Regions from separate parts of the Arthrobacter sp. BK1 genome, predicted to be linked through region 2. Evidence: riboswitches for the same ligand, from Rfam matches in the RefSeq annotation. Region 2 holds a riboswitch; each other region holds the start of a gene.
The links. A riboswitch is a leader RNA that binds a small molecule or an ion and turns the genes downstream of it on or off. The one in region 2 is predicted to bind S-adenosylmethionine.

Region 1 (4,380 bases), 910 kb from region 2:
ACCGAATCGGGGGTGTACTCCGCCCTTCACGGCATCGACGCCCAGGGCAGACGAAATACGTTCGGTGGTGGCAACGAGGCCATCTTGTTCACAGGCGTAAGAGACGTGATCCATGCGCATGACCTCATCTTGGCACTTTGTGATGAGCCTCTCAGCTAAGGGTATCCTTACTTGGGTTTCCGCGGTTTTCAGGGTGAACGCATGCCCCCTTGAACGGCTCCGGCAGATGGCCGGTGACCATGTTCGTCACAATGCTGTCCAGCGCACCGGACCCGTTCCTACACTGAACCGAAAGTAATGAGCGCCAGCACCACGTCAAAGGAGCCGAAAATGTCCCAGGGATGGTCTTTCGAAACACGCCAGATCCACGCAGGTCAGGAGCCTGACACCGCCACTGGTGCTCGTGCGCTGCCGATTTACCAGACGACGTCGTTCGTCTTCCCCAGCGCGGAAAGCGCCGCGAACCGCTTCGCGCTCGCAGAGCTCGCTCCCATTTACACCCGGATCGGCAACCCCACCCAGGACGCCGTGGAGCAGCGGATCGCCAGCCTGGAGGGCGGCTTGGCGGCCCTGTTGCTGAGCTCGGGACAGGCCGCCGAAACCTTTGCCATCCTTAATGTTGCCGAAGCCGGTGACCACATCGTTGCGAGCCCCAGCCTGTACGGCGGCACGTACAACCTGCTGGCGCACACACTGAAGAAGTTCGGCATCTCGGTCACGTTCGTGGCTGATCCAGACAACCTGGACCAGTGGCGGGAGGCTGTCCGGCCGAACACCAAACTGTTCTTCGGCGAGGTGGTGTCCAACCCCCGACAGGACGTACTCGACATCGAGGGAATTTCCGCGGTGGCGCATGAGGCAGGCGTCCCGCTGATCGTGGACAGCACGCTGTCCACGCCGTACCTGATCCGCCCCATTGAGTGGGGCGCGGACATTGTGGTGCACTCCGCCACCAAATACCTCGGCGGCCACGGCGCCGCAATTGCCGGCGTGATTGTGGACTCGGGCAATTTCGATTTCGGCAAGGACCCGGAGCGGTTCCCGGGCTTCAACACTCCTGACCCCACCTACAACGGCCTGGTCTACGCCCGGGATCTCGGGGCGGACGGTGCCCTGGGCGCCAACCTGTCCTACATCCTGAAGGCCCGCGTGCAACTGCTCCGGGACCTTGGATCGGCAGTATCCCCCTTCAATGCCTTCCTGATCGCCCAAGGCATCGAGACACTCAGCCTTCGCGTGGAGCGGCATGTCGCCAACGCCAACACTGTGGCGCAGTGGCTCGAGGCAAGGGACGACGTCGAATCCGTCGCCTACGCGGGGCTGCCCTCGAGCCCCTGGTACGAGCGGGGCCTGAAGTACGGGCCCAAGGGGACCGGAGCCGTGGTGGCCTTCACCGTCGCCGGGGGAGCCGAGGCCGGAAAACGCTTCGTGGACGCCCTGGAACTCCACTCGCACGTGGCCAACATCGGCGATGTGCGTTCCCTGGTGATCCACCCGGCCTCCACCACCCACAGCCAGCTCTCGGCTGAGCAGCAAGCCATTGCCGGGGTCGCCCCGGGGCTGGTCCGGTTGTCCGTGGGCATCGAGCATATCGATGACATCCTCGCCGACCTCGAAGCCGGCTTCCGTGCCGCCAAAAGCGCGGCAGAAGCGGCCATCGGGGCAGGAGGCGGCGGGCAGTGAATATCCGCGGAAGTCACAACCTGTCACAGGCTTAGCGTCCGGCGCCGGCTATTTCGTACACTCGAAGCAGGTCATGAGTGCCAGTGACAGCCCCGGCTTGCTGGCCGGCAACCCTCCTCCGCGGTGGGGTGCCCCGGGTGAGGACCTGGCCTGCCGGTCAAATGACGGCGGGCAAGCGCGTAGAAAAGGTCCTGCCATGACGATAACGATTTCCCGAACAGCGGCCCCCGGACACGGGGTTGTCCGCTATGCCTCCATCGGCGGACTGCAGCTGGAAGCCGGCGGTTACCTCCCGGATGTCACCCTGGCCTATGAAACCTGGGGCACCTTGAACGCCGATGGTTCAAACGCTGTCCTCATCGAGCACGCCCTGACCGGAAGCACCCATGTGACCCGCGGGGACAGCGACGAGGAAGGCTGGTGGGAACAGCTCGCCGGACCCGGCGCACCGGTGGACACTGACCGGTTCTTTGTGGTCTCCATCAACATCCTGGGCGGCTGCTATGGCTCAACCGGGCCGTCCTCGGAAGCCCCTGACGGGAAACCCTGGGGGTCCCGTTTCCCGCTGGTGACCCTCCGCGACACCACAGCGGCTGAGGCCCGGCTGGCAGATGCGCTGGGCATCGGCAGCTGGTTTGCCGTGCTGGGCGGCTCCATGGGCGGCGCGCGTGCGCTCGAATGGGCGGTCACCTACCCCGCGCGCGTGCAACGCTGTGCCGTTATTTCGGTCGGCGCAGCAAGCACCGCCGAACAGATCGCGTTTGCCCAGGCGCAGACCCTGGCAATCCGCCAGGACGTCAACTTCAACGACGGCGACTATTACGGTGGCCCGCTCCCCGAGGACGGACTGGCACTGGCACGGCGCATCGCGCACATCACCTACCGTTCGGCCGCTGAATTCCATGGCCGGTTCGGACGGTCAGCCCAGCTTGCCGAATCGCCGCTGCAGGCTGAAGCGCTGGGGACGCGCGGCCGCTACCAGGTGGAAAGCTACCTCGACCACCAGGGCACGAAACTCGTGCGGCGGTTCGACGCCAACAGCTACATCGCCATCACGGACGCTTTGATGAGTCACGACATCAGCCGCGGCCGCGGTTCCCTTGAGGAGGCGCTTGGCCGTGCCACCGCCAGGTTCTTTGTGGCCGCAGTGGACAGCGACCGGCTCTACTTCCCGTCCCAGTCCCGTGAGTTGGCTGATGCCCTTCCAGGCGACGTGGACGTGCACGTGATCCAGGCTCCTATCGGCCATGACGGCTTCCTCACGGAAATCGGCCAGCTCAGCGGACCGCTCCGCCGGCACCTCGCCGGCTGACGTAGCCGGCTGACGGAGCGGCCAGGCCCAGGAGGCCTGTGCATTTTTGCAGATAGGACCTGCATTTTTCGGGGTTGATGTTATCTCCCCCGCGGAACATACTCTTTGGATCCGGCGATCCGTGGTGCGCGTCGTGCCCGGCCGCCAAAGGCTGGTCCCAGTGGTGTCGAAGGTGATGCCGAAGGAGAGTTCATCATGAGCATGGAAAACCCCGCCGCAAGGCGCGTAGACGAACCCGACGTTAAGGCTTCCGGCCTGAGGAAAGTCGTTACAGCCTCCATGGCCGGCACCGTGGTGGAGTGGTATGAATTCTTCCTCTATGCCTCCGCGGCCACCCTGGTGTTCGGCAAAATGTTCTTCCCCAACTCGGGGACAGAGCTGGACGGGATCATCGCAGCCTTCGTCACCTACGCCGTCGGCTTCGTTGCCCGCCCCATCGGCGGAATCGTCTTCGGGCACTTCGGTGACAAATTCGGCCGGAAGCAACTGCTGCAGCTGAGCATCATCCTGGTGGGTGTCGCCACGTTCCTGATGGGCTGCCTGCCCACGTTCGCCCAGATTGGCTACTGGGCACCGGCACTGCTGGTGTTCCTGCGCTTTGTCCAGGGCTTCGCAGTCGGCGGTGAATGGGGCGGGGCTGTTCTGCTGGTTGCCGAACACAGCCCTGACCGGTCACGCGGCTTCTGGTCCAGCTGGCCTCAGTCCGCAGTCCCGGTAGGGAACCTGCTGGCCACCGGTGTGCTGTTCACCCTCTCTTCCACACTTTCCCAGGAAGCCTTCCTCGGCTGGGGCTGGCGCGTGGCGTTCTGGCTCTCCGCCGTGATCGTCATCATCGGCTACTACATCCGCACCAAAGTCCAGGACGCCCCCATCTTCCTGGAGGCCCGCAAGGAAGTCACCGAGGAGAAGAAGGGCTACGGTGTAGCCGAAGTCTTCCGCCGCTACCCGCGCGGCGTCTTCACCGCCATGGGCCTGCGCTTCGCCGAAAACATCCTCTACTACCTGGTGGTCACCTTCTCCATCACCTACCTGAGGATCGTCGTCGAGACCGACACCTCACGGATCCTGCTCCTGCTGCTGATCGCGCACTTCATCCACTTCCTGGCCATCCCGCTCGTCGGAAAGATGTCCGATGCCTTCGGCCGGAAGCCGGTGTACATGGCCGGTGCGATCCTGGGCGGAACCTGGGGTTTCTTCGCCTTCCCCATGATGGACACAGCGAACGACCTCATCATCCTCGCGGCAATCATCGTCGGACTGCTCTTCCACGCACTGATGTACGCCGGCCAGCCGTCGATCATGGCGGAAATGTTCCCCACCCGGATGCGCTACTCAGGCGTTTCCCTGGGCTACCAGGTGACCTCGATCGTGGCCGGTTCACTGGC
Region 2 (4,380 bases):
GCCGGCGTCGAGCAGCATGTCATCCACGGTCCGGGCAAGGGACCGGGTAAACACCGGGCTGGAGGGGGCATTCATGGCACCACATATTCCTTTACAGCGGACTCCTCGCGGAGTTTGACCAATGCACGGCGCTGCAGCTGCTTTACAGAACCGGCGGTTTTCCCCATAACGTCCGCGACCTGTTCGACGGTCAGGCCGCCGACGAGGCGCAGGGACAATACTTCCCGCTGCTCATCCGGCAGACCGCTGAGCAGGTCCAGGACTTCCTGGGGAGAGATTTTCTGGAGGACTTCAGTTTCAGCCGACGTGTCCTCGCGCCGGTCCAGGTCCGGTTCGAACGGGAGTTCAACCGGTCTGCGCCGCTGCCGCCGGTGGTCATCCACCATGCGGGCGTGGGCCACGGAGAAGACGAACGTGCGAAGCCCGGCAACCCCGCCGGTGACAGTCCCGAGCCGCGGCAGGACGGCGAGGAAGACTTCCTGCATAACCGCCTCCGGATCTTCTACTCCGCGGGCTGTGAGGTAGCCCAGGACCTGTGCCGCATAGGTTCGGTACACGGTGTTGAACAGCTCCGGATCGCGGGCACGGGCACGCAATACGTCGTCTGTCAGCGCATCGGTCACGGGACGCAGGGCTTTCGGTGAAAGGGGAAGGGGTTTGCCCCGCTAACTTTACCCTCCGGTAACCGTGCTGCCGGCACCCCACGAGCCGGCTGGGGAATAAAAAGGCCGGGCTGGAACATGATGGGGGACAAGTTCCAGACCGGCGCTTCATAGGGGTAATCGCCGACACAGGCCAAAGGGTTACGCCCGGTCACAAAAAACTTTGAAAATCTTTTGGGTGGCCGGATTCAGCCTGGGCAAGGCCGGAATTCAGCCTCAGGCGGGGGCCTGCGCTGCTCCGATCCACCGCGGCGTGGCTGCCTGCCGCCGCGGAGAATTGGCATGGGCAAAGGCGCGGAGCCTGTTCGCCGGTACCAGCTGCTCGTCGCAGGCCGGCTGGACGGCAACCGGCTCTGGTACGGGCTGCGGGCGGGCTACGGCGCGCAACGGGGAAATGCGTGAAAGGTCGGTGACCAGTCCCGTCCCGGCGCACTCACGCACCGCCGCGATCCCTGCCGCCACCGCGGGCTTGTCAGCGAACGCCTCGGACACCGCCATCACAGTTCCGTCCGGCCCCATCAGCCTGAACCTGAACAACGAATCGGCGTCCACAAAAACTTCAAACATCCCGGCCATGAGAAATCCTTCCGGTCTGCGGATGATCAGCTCCGGCGACGTCCTCGCCACCGGCCTGCCCGAACGCGTTGCTGCGTCCGGTCCCGCGGGTCTGGTCGAACGATCTGTTGATCAGTTCAGCGTGTGCTTAAGAGTCTGGCCGCCGCAGCGGCGGCCTCACAAGACCGGCCGGGTTAACCCTGTGTAAATTGCGTAACACCGCCGGAAGACCGCCGCCCGGGGCAGCGGAGCCCACGCACGCTTCTTTAACCGACGACGCCGGCGGGCCACCCTCCCAGGTGCCCGCCGGCGTCGTACTGGTGTTGCTTCTAGTCCTTGATGAGGTCGTTGACCACGATGGTCTGGTCCCGGTCGGGGCCAACGCCGATTGCGGAGAACCGGGTACCGGAGAGCTTCTCCAGGGCGAGCACGTAGTTCCGCGCGTTCTCCGGGAGGTCCTCCAGGGTGCGGGCGCCGGTGATGTCCTCGGTCCAGCCTTCGAAGTACTCGAAAATGGGTACTGCGTGGTGGAACTCGGTCTGCGTCATGGGCATTTCATCGTGCCGCACGCCGTCGACGTCGTACGCCACACACACCGGGATCTGCTCGATGCCGGTCAGGACATCCAGCTTGGTGACGAAGTAGTCCGTGAAGCCGTTGACGCGGGAAGCGTGGCGGGCCAGGACGGCGTCGTACCAGCCGCAGCGGCGCGGGCGGCCGGTGTTGACGCCGAACTCACCGCCGGTCTTCTGCAGGTACATGCCCATCTCGTCGAACAGTTCCGTGGGGAACGGCCCGGCGCCGACACGCGTGGTGTAGGCCTTGATGATGCCGATGGAGCGCGAGATGCGGGTGGGGCCGATGCCGGAACCCACGGACGCGCCGCCCGCCGTCGGGTTGGACGAGGTGACGAACGGGTACGTCCCGTGGTCCACGTCCAGGAACGTGGCCTGGCCGCCCTCCATGAGCACTACTTTGCCCTCGTCCAGCGCCTTGTTCAGGACGAAGGTGCTGTCGATGACCAGCGGGCGCAGGCGCTCGGCGAAGGAAAGGAAGTAGCTGACGATCTCCTCCACCTCGATGTCGCGGCGGTTGTAGACCTTGACCAGGAGTTCGTTCTTCTGGCGCAGCGAGCCTTCCACCTTCTGGCGGAGGATGGATTCGTCAAAGACGTCCTGGACGCGGATGCCCAGGCGGGCCACCTTGTCCATGTATGCCGGGCCGATGCCGCGGCCCGTGGTGCCGATGGCGCGGCTGCCGAGGAAGCGCTCCGTGACCTTGTCCAGGACCTGGTGGTAAGGCGCTACCAGGTGGGCGTTGGCGGAAACGCGCAGTTTGGAGGTGTCCGCACCGCGGGCCTCCAAGCCATCAATTTCCTGGAACAGAGCCTCCAGGTTCACCACGCAGCCGTTTCCGATGATGGGAACCGCGTTGGGGCTGAGGATGCCGGCCGGAAGGAGCTTGAGCTCATACTTCTCACCGCCTACGACGACGGTATGCCCGGCATTGTTGCCACCATTGGGCTTAACGACGTAGTCCACGCGGCCACCCAAAAGGTCTGTGGCCTTGCCTTTTCCTTCGTCGCCCCACTGGGCTCCTACGATCACGATTGCTGGCATGGGATCCTCCCCCATTCGTTCGGGCCGTACTCCGGGCTGACCCGCCGGCGGTACGCCGGACGGTTCACCGAAGGACGGCGCCGTTCATGAGAACGCCCCGAAGGCAACAGCCTGGCGGGAACGGTTAGGACGCCCTGCCACGCAAGAGTTCGGGGCTCTTACCACCCAAGTTTAGCCGATGACGGAGTTTCTCCACTCGTTCGGCCTGGCAGGGCCCACACGCGAAACAATCCGGCCCTGACTTGCCCGGGCCGTGCAGATGCCATTAAGTGAGAGTACCCATCCGGAGCGGCCGAGAGACCTGGATCGTTGACGCCGCAGCAACCGCGCATGCGCAGGGATTTTCCTGCCGGCACAGGTGCTACTGCCAGGACCGATGGAAAGGAAAATTCCCCATGTCGCTCAACACTGACCACATCCAGGTCACCCACGCAGGTTCCTTGCCCCGCACGCCGGAGCTGATCGCCGCTAACGCCGCGAAGGAAACCGAAGGCATCACCCCGGAATTCCTCGAACTGCTCGAATCGTCGGTGGTGGACGTCGTCCAGCGGCAGAAGGACCTCGGGGTGGACATCCCCAACGACGGAGAATTCGGGCACACCATGTCCACTTCGGTGGATTACGGCGCATGGTGGAACTACTCGTTCGCGAGGCTCGGCGGACTGGAACCGACAGACGTGGACCGGTGGAAGGACGCCACCGTGCACCGCTCGTCCCCGGGACACATTGTGCTGACCTCATTCCCTGACCGCCGCGACCGCCTGGCTTTCAATGACGCCTACACCGATCCTTCCTCCGGGATCCTGGCGCACCGCAAGAGCGTTTCCCAGCCAAAGATCACCGGGCCGCTGACCTACACAGGACAGGATCTGGTGAACTCCGATGTCACCAACCTGAAGAAGGGGCTGGCCGCCACCGGCCTCACCCAGGGTTTTGTGGCATCCCTGTCCCCCGGGTCCTGTGCACGCGTGGCCAACGATTACTACAGGTCCGATGAAGAACTCCTCTACGCCTGTGCAGACGTGATGCGCGAGGAATACAAGGCCATCATCGACGCCGGCCTGACCGTCCAGCTCGACGATCCTTCCCTGGCGGAAAGCTGGGACCAGATCAACCCGGAGCCGACGCTGGAGGACTACCTCAAGTTCATCCAGCTGCGGGTCGAGGCCACCAACTGGGCCCTGCGTGACCTGCCCCAGGAACAGATCCGCCTCCACGTCTGCTGGGGTTCCTGGCACGGTCCGCACACCACCGACATTCCCTTGGCGGACATTATCGGCTCCGTGCTGCAGGTCAACGCCGGAGCGTACTCCTTCGAGGCCGGCAACGTCCGTCACGAGCACGAATGGCGGGTCTGGCAGGAGACCAAACTGCCCGAGGGCAAGGTCATCATTCCCGGCGTGGTCTCACACGCCACCAACGTGGTGGAGCACCCTGACCTGGTGGCGGACCGGATAGTCCGTTTCGCCGAGGTGGTGGGCCGCGAGAACGTGATCGCATCCACAGACTGCGGGCTGGGCGGCCGCGTCCACCCGCAGATCGCC
Region 3 (4,380 bases), 910 kb from region 2:
TGACGGCCAACCGGATGTCAAAGCCGTTGGCCAGGTACGGATTGCCCCAGGACAGGAACGCGAAAACGGCTGCACCTGCAGTACAGACCACTACTGCCCAGGGGTTCGCCGTCAGCCACGCCACCACTTTCCGCCGGTGGAACCCCGCCACCAGGCCGATCACGAACAGCACCTGCCACACCAGCAGGGGAAACGAGTCCTCGAACTGGGAAGGCAGCAGGCGGAAGCGGGTGGTTGCGCCCAGCGCATAGATGCCCAGTGTCGCCCCCAGCACCCACCAGGCTTTGCCGCGGTTGAGCGCAGCCAGAATCAAAGGGCTGGCCAGCAGCAGGATGACATACAGGCCCATCACATTGAACTGCCACGGCCCGAACTGCAGGAGCAAAATGGCGGGAAGAAGCTGCGGCGGCACCGGAAACTGGAAGAGCGATTCCATGCCGGCATACAGATCGTAAGTCCGCCCGGCAGAGTCATGCCCGGCACCGCCTGTCCCTTGGTCCGTGTACGACGTGAGGGAATCGGTCTGGAAAATCGGCGACAGCGAGACCAGGAAGATGCCCAGCAGCACCACCAGGGCCGTGACATAGAGCTTTCCGGCGCGGCGCGCCGTCAGGTCCACTACCGTGCCGAAGTCGTCCTTGACCCGCGGCCCGTAAACCATGCCTACAACCAGCCCGGAGAACAGTACGAAGAGCTCGGCGCCGGAGACAAAGCCCACCGCCTCCTGCGTCAGCAACTGGAAGAGGGACGTCATCCCCAGGTGGTTCACCACCACAAACACGATGGCCAGGCCGCGCAGCAGGTCCACCCGGGAGTCCCGCTTCGAAGGATCGGTGTAGCCCCACGCCCCTACCGCAGCGACTCTGCGGGGGATCTGCCACAGCGCCACGAGCAGAATGAGCAGGGCCGCTCCAACGCTCCAGGCGGCGGCACCGGTCAGGGTATTGGCCTTGGAGTAAGCCTGCCCGGCCTGGACATCGGTGACCGGTCCGGTGACCAGGCCTGAGGCATCGAGCCGGGCCCGCGCTGCTGCCGCCACATCTGGGTTCCCGGTGATGCTCCAGTCGATGCTGGCAACCCCGCTGTCCCGGGTGCTGACCCGCTCGTCCCAGACAACGGCCGCCGTCCTGCTGAAGCGCTCAGACGTGGCCACGTCAAGAGCCTGGTCCCACCAGGCGCCCTTGATCCCGGCTTCCCCGGCGCCGCCGGTGGACGGGCTGTAAAAGGCGGCCGTCTGCAGGAGGAACGGCTTGTCCCGCTGCTCAACGTAGCTTGCGTAGAAGTCCTCGTTTCCGGCGCCGGCCAGCATCCCCGCCAGCTCCCCGGACGCAGGCACGGTGTTGACGGCAGCCTTCCCGGCAGTGTCATCGTGGTAAGCCGAAAGACCCACCCATTCGACGGCGTCGTCCCCGGGATAGTAGGGCGCATACGCGGCGTCCGCGCCGTCCCAGGCGCCGTCGCCGTTGGTGTCCAGCAGGGCGAAGCCCTCGCTGCCGGCGGCAGGGGCGTTGCGGTTCCGTTCGAAAGGGTAGTCCCGCCCAAGGTAGGGCTCCCAGACCATGACCGTGCCGGCGTCGTCCGTTGCCTTGAATTCGGCCGCAACGGCCCGGAAGGCAGAGCGATATGCGGCGGGCTGTTGCCCCCAGTCCACCCAGCTGCCATTCATGTCCGGGGCAAAACGCACCAGCAACTGGCCCTGGAAAACCGACGAAATGCTGGCGACTTCAGCAGCAAAGGCTTGGGCCGCCGCCGCGTCGAGTTGCTCGAGCGGAACGGTGGGTTTGACGGTGAACATGGCATGGGAGCCCACAGCGGCAGCCTGGTCCAGGAACTGCCGGAGGTTGGTCTCTTCTGCGTCGCGGAACGGGATGGAGATGTCGTGGCCGAAGACCGCGGGGGTAGCCCCCAGCCGTTCGGCAAAGGATTCGGCCGAGTCCTGGCCCCATTCGAGGACAGCGCCCAGCAGGGGCTTGCCCTCCTCCGGAGCCGGTTCGGGCCCGGTGGCTGCGGCAGCACCGGCAGGCAGGAGGCTGAACAGGAGGAGCAGCGCCGCGAGGAACGCTGCAGGCAGCGGGCTGCGGAAACCGGGCGCGGCCGACGGCGGCACGCGTCTGAGTACGGTGGCTTTTGGCATGCTGGTGTGGACCCTCCCCCAGGACGGCTTATCAGTGATGGCGGCCAGTGCCCCCAGCGAAGACTCTATCGTCCCGGCAGGTCCGGGCCGCCGGGCGCGTTCCGGCCGGCCGGTTTGTCATGACCGGCCTTAGCCGGCCAGGATCACCAGCGGCACCAGGCGCTCCGCACACGAGACCCGGACCAGGGCCTGAGGCCCGGACGCCACCCTGTTATTGACTCCGGTGTCGTCGCACCAGTCCACGCCGTAGGGGTAGGCCGACACCCCGGCCTGCCCGGCGGCCATTGCTGCCGGAACAGTGAACACGAAAGTGAAGCCGCCGTCGTCGGTCATGGGGGCCAGTTCCTCCAGCACGTTGACGCCGGCAGCGTCCCGGACCGTCACCTGGACCCTGGCGTCCGCACCGTAGCGTGCATCGCACCTGGTGTCCTGCGCGCGGACCGTGACCTCGTCTCCGGGCCGGGCTTCGGCCGGCGAAACGGTATACGTGGGCGGCATGCAGGGCGGCGGACCTGCAAGGTCCCGGCAACCGGCCAGCCCGGCTACTGCCGCCAGGATCGAAGCGCTGCACAGTGCCGCGGCAGTCAACCGCATGCCGGTTCCCTTCGCGCGCGGCGTCCTCGTATCTCCCCCGCTGCTGTCCCCCATGGCCTGATTGTCCCGCCCGGATGCTGGCCGGAGAAGCACGCGCAGGTTACGAAAATCCGGATTGGTTACGGAACATGACGACGGCGGCGGTGCGGCCGGGTGGGCCGGATGTTACGTTTTTGGGGAGTAATGAGAACCGGCGCCAAGCCCTGACTGGCCGGTCGGCAACCCTCCCTTTCGCGGCGGGGTGCCTCAGGTGAATACTCGGCATATCGACCCATTCGAGCTGCAAGCGTGAAAGAAGGAGTTCCGTCGTGTCTGACGCCCCCGCCCCTGAAGAGAAACTGTTGTACCGGCTCATTACGGGACCGGATGACAGGTCCTTCTGTGAACGGATTTCCACCGCCCTGGCCGAAGGGTATGTCCTGCACGGCAGCCCGGCCGCAACGTCCAACGGCGGCAAGGTGATAGTTGCGCAGGCCCTCATCCTCCCGGCAGCCATCGCAAGCGCTGACGCCGCCGTCGCCACCGCTGTGGACGATCTCGATTTCGACGGCGAGGGCCACGCATGAGCTACGCCGGAGACCTCACCCCCCAGGAAGCCTGGGCCAAGCTGGAACAGGGCGCCATTCTGGTGGACGTCCGCACCGAAGGCGAATGGGCACACATCGGCATCCCGGACACCAAAGCCACCGACAACGATCCCCTGTTCATTCAGTGGACGTTCCCGGGCGGGATCCCCAACCCGGATTTCCTCACCGACCTCACCCAACAGGCACCGGAGGACCCAGCCACCGAGCTCGTGTTCCTCTGCCGTTCGGGCCAGCGGTCCATCGCCGCAGCCATCGCCGCGACGCAGGCCGGCTTCACCTCCTTCAATGTCCTGGAGGGTTTCGAAGGCGAGCCGGACCGCTACGGCGAGCGCACCGTCAACGGCTGGAAGAACCGCGGCCTGCCCACCAACCTCGGAAGCAACTAAGTGACCTTCAACAAAGATGCCGCCGGCTGGAGCCCTGACACCCAGGCGGTCCGCGGCGGACTGGACCGTACCAATTTCCAGGAGACCACCGAGCCGGTGTTCCTGAACTCAGGCTTCGTTTACGAATCCGCAGCCGCAGCCGAACGCGCCTTCACCGGTGAGGACGAACGATTCGTCTACTCCCGCTACGGCAACCCCTCCGTGGCCACGTTCCAGGAGCGGCTCCGCCTGCTGGAGGGCACGGAAGCCTGCTTTGCGACGGCGTCGGGCATGTCCGCCGTTTTCACCGCCCTGGGTGCATTGCTGGCAGCCGGGGACCGGGTTGTGGCCGCACGCTCACTGTTCGGCTCCTGCTTTGTGATCCTGAACGAAATCCTGCCGCGCTGGGGCGTGGAGACGGTGTTCGTGGACGGCCCTGACCTGGACCAGTGGCGCGAAGCCCTGTCCGAGCCCACCACGGCCGTCTTCTTCGAATCGCCGTCGAACCCGATGCAGGAGATCGTGGACATCGCAGCGGTGAGCGAACTCGCGCACGCAGCCGGGGCCACCGTGGTGGTCGACAACGTTTTTGCCACTCCCCTGTTGCAGCGCTGCGGCCAGTTCGGCGCGGACGTGATTGTCTACTCCGGCACCAAGCACATCGACGGCCAGGGCAGGGTCCTGGGCGGGGCCATCCTGG

Region 1: another riboswitch for S-adenosylmethionine. It lies ahead of metX (homoserine O-acetyltransferase MetX); the one in region 2 lies ahead of AC1MCA_RS07500 (cobalamin-independent methionine synthase II family protein).
Region 3: another riboswitch for S-adenosylmethionine. It lies ahead of AC1MCA_RS11790 (DUF1737 domain-containing protein); the one in region 2 lies ahead of AC1MCA_RS07500 (cobalamin-independent methionine synthase II family protein).

The regions. Positions count from the first base shown of each region.
Region 1 is NZ_CM155263.1:780,038-784,417, reverse strand. It holds gene AC1MCA_RS03550 (VOC family protein) at 1-120, opposite strand, end outside; gene AC1MCA_RS03545 (bifunctional o-acetylhomoserine/o-acetylserine sulfhydrylase) at 298-1,683, shown strand; SAM riboswitch class IV at 1,753-1,867, shown strand; gene metX (homoserine O-acetyltransferase MetX) at 1,880-2,995, shown strand; gene AC1MCA_RS03535 (MFS transporter) at 3,191-4,380, shown strand, end outside.
Region 2 is NZ_CM155263.1:1,691,896-1,696,275, forward strand. It holds gene AC1MCA_RS07480 (hypothetical protein) at 1-75, opposite strand, end outside; gene AC1MCA_RS07485 (RNA polymerase sigma factor) at 72-623, opposite strand; gene AC1MCA_RS07490 (YegP family protein) at 879-1,238, opposite strand; gene AC1MCA_RS07495 (adenylosuccinate synthase) at 1,547-2,836, opposite strand; SAM riboswitch class I at 3,113-3,219, shown strand; gene AC1MCA_RS07500 (cobalamin-independent methionine synthase II family protein) at 3,232-4,380, shown strand, end outside.
Region 3 is NZ_CM155263.1:2,600,927-2,605,306, reverse strand. It holds gene opgC (OpgC domain-containing protein) at 1-2,134, opposite strand, end outside; gene AC1MCA_RS11795 (hypothetical protein) at 2,264-2,782, opposite strand; SAM riboswitch class IV at 2,908-3,023, shown strand; gene AC1MCA_RS11790 (DUF1737 domain-containing protein) at 3,037-3,294, shown strand; gene AC1MCA_RS11785 (rhodanese-like domain-containing protein) at 3,291-3,701, shown strand; gene AC1MCA_RS11780 (O-succinylhomoserine sulfhydrylase) at 3,702-4,380, shown strand, end outside.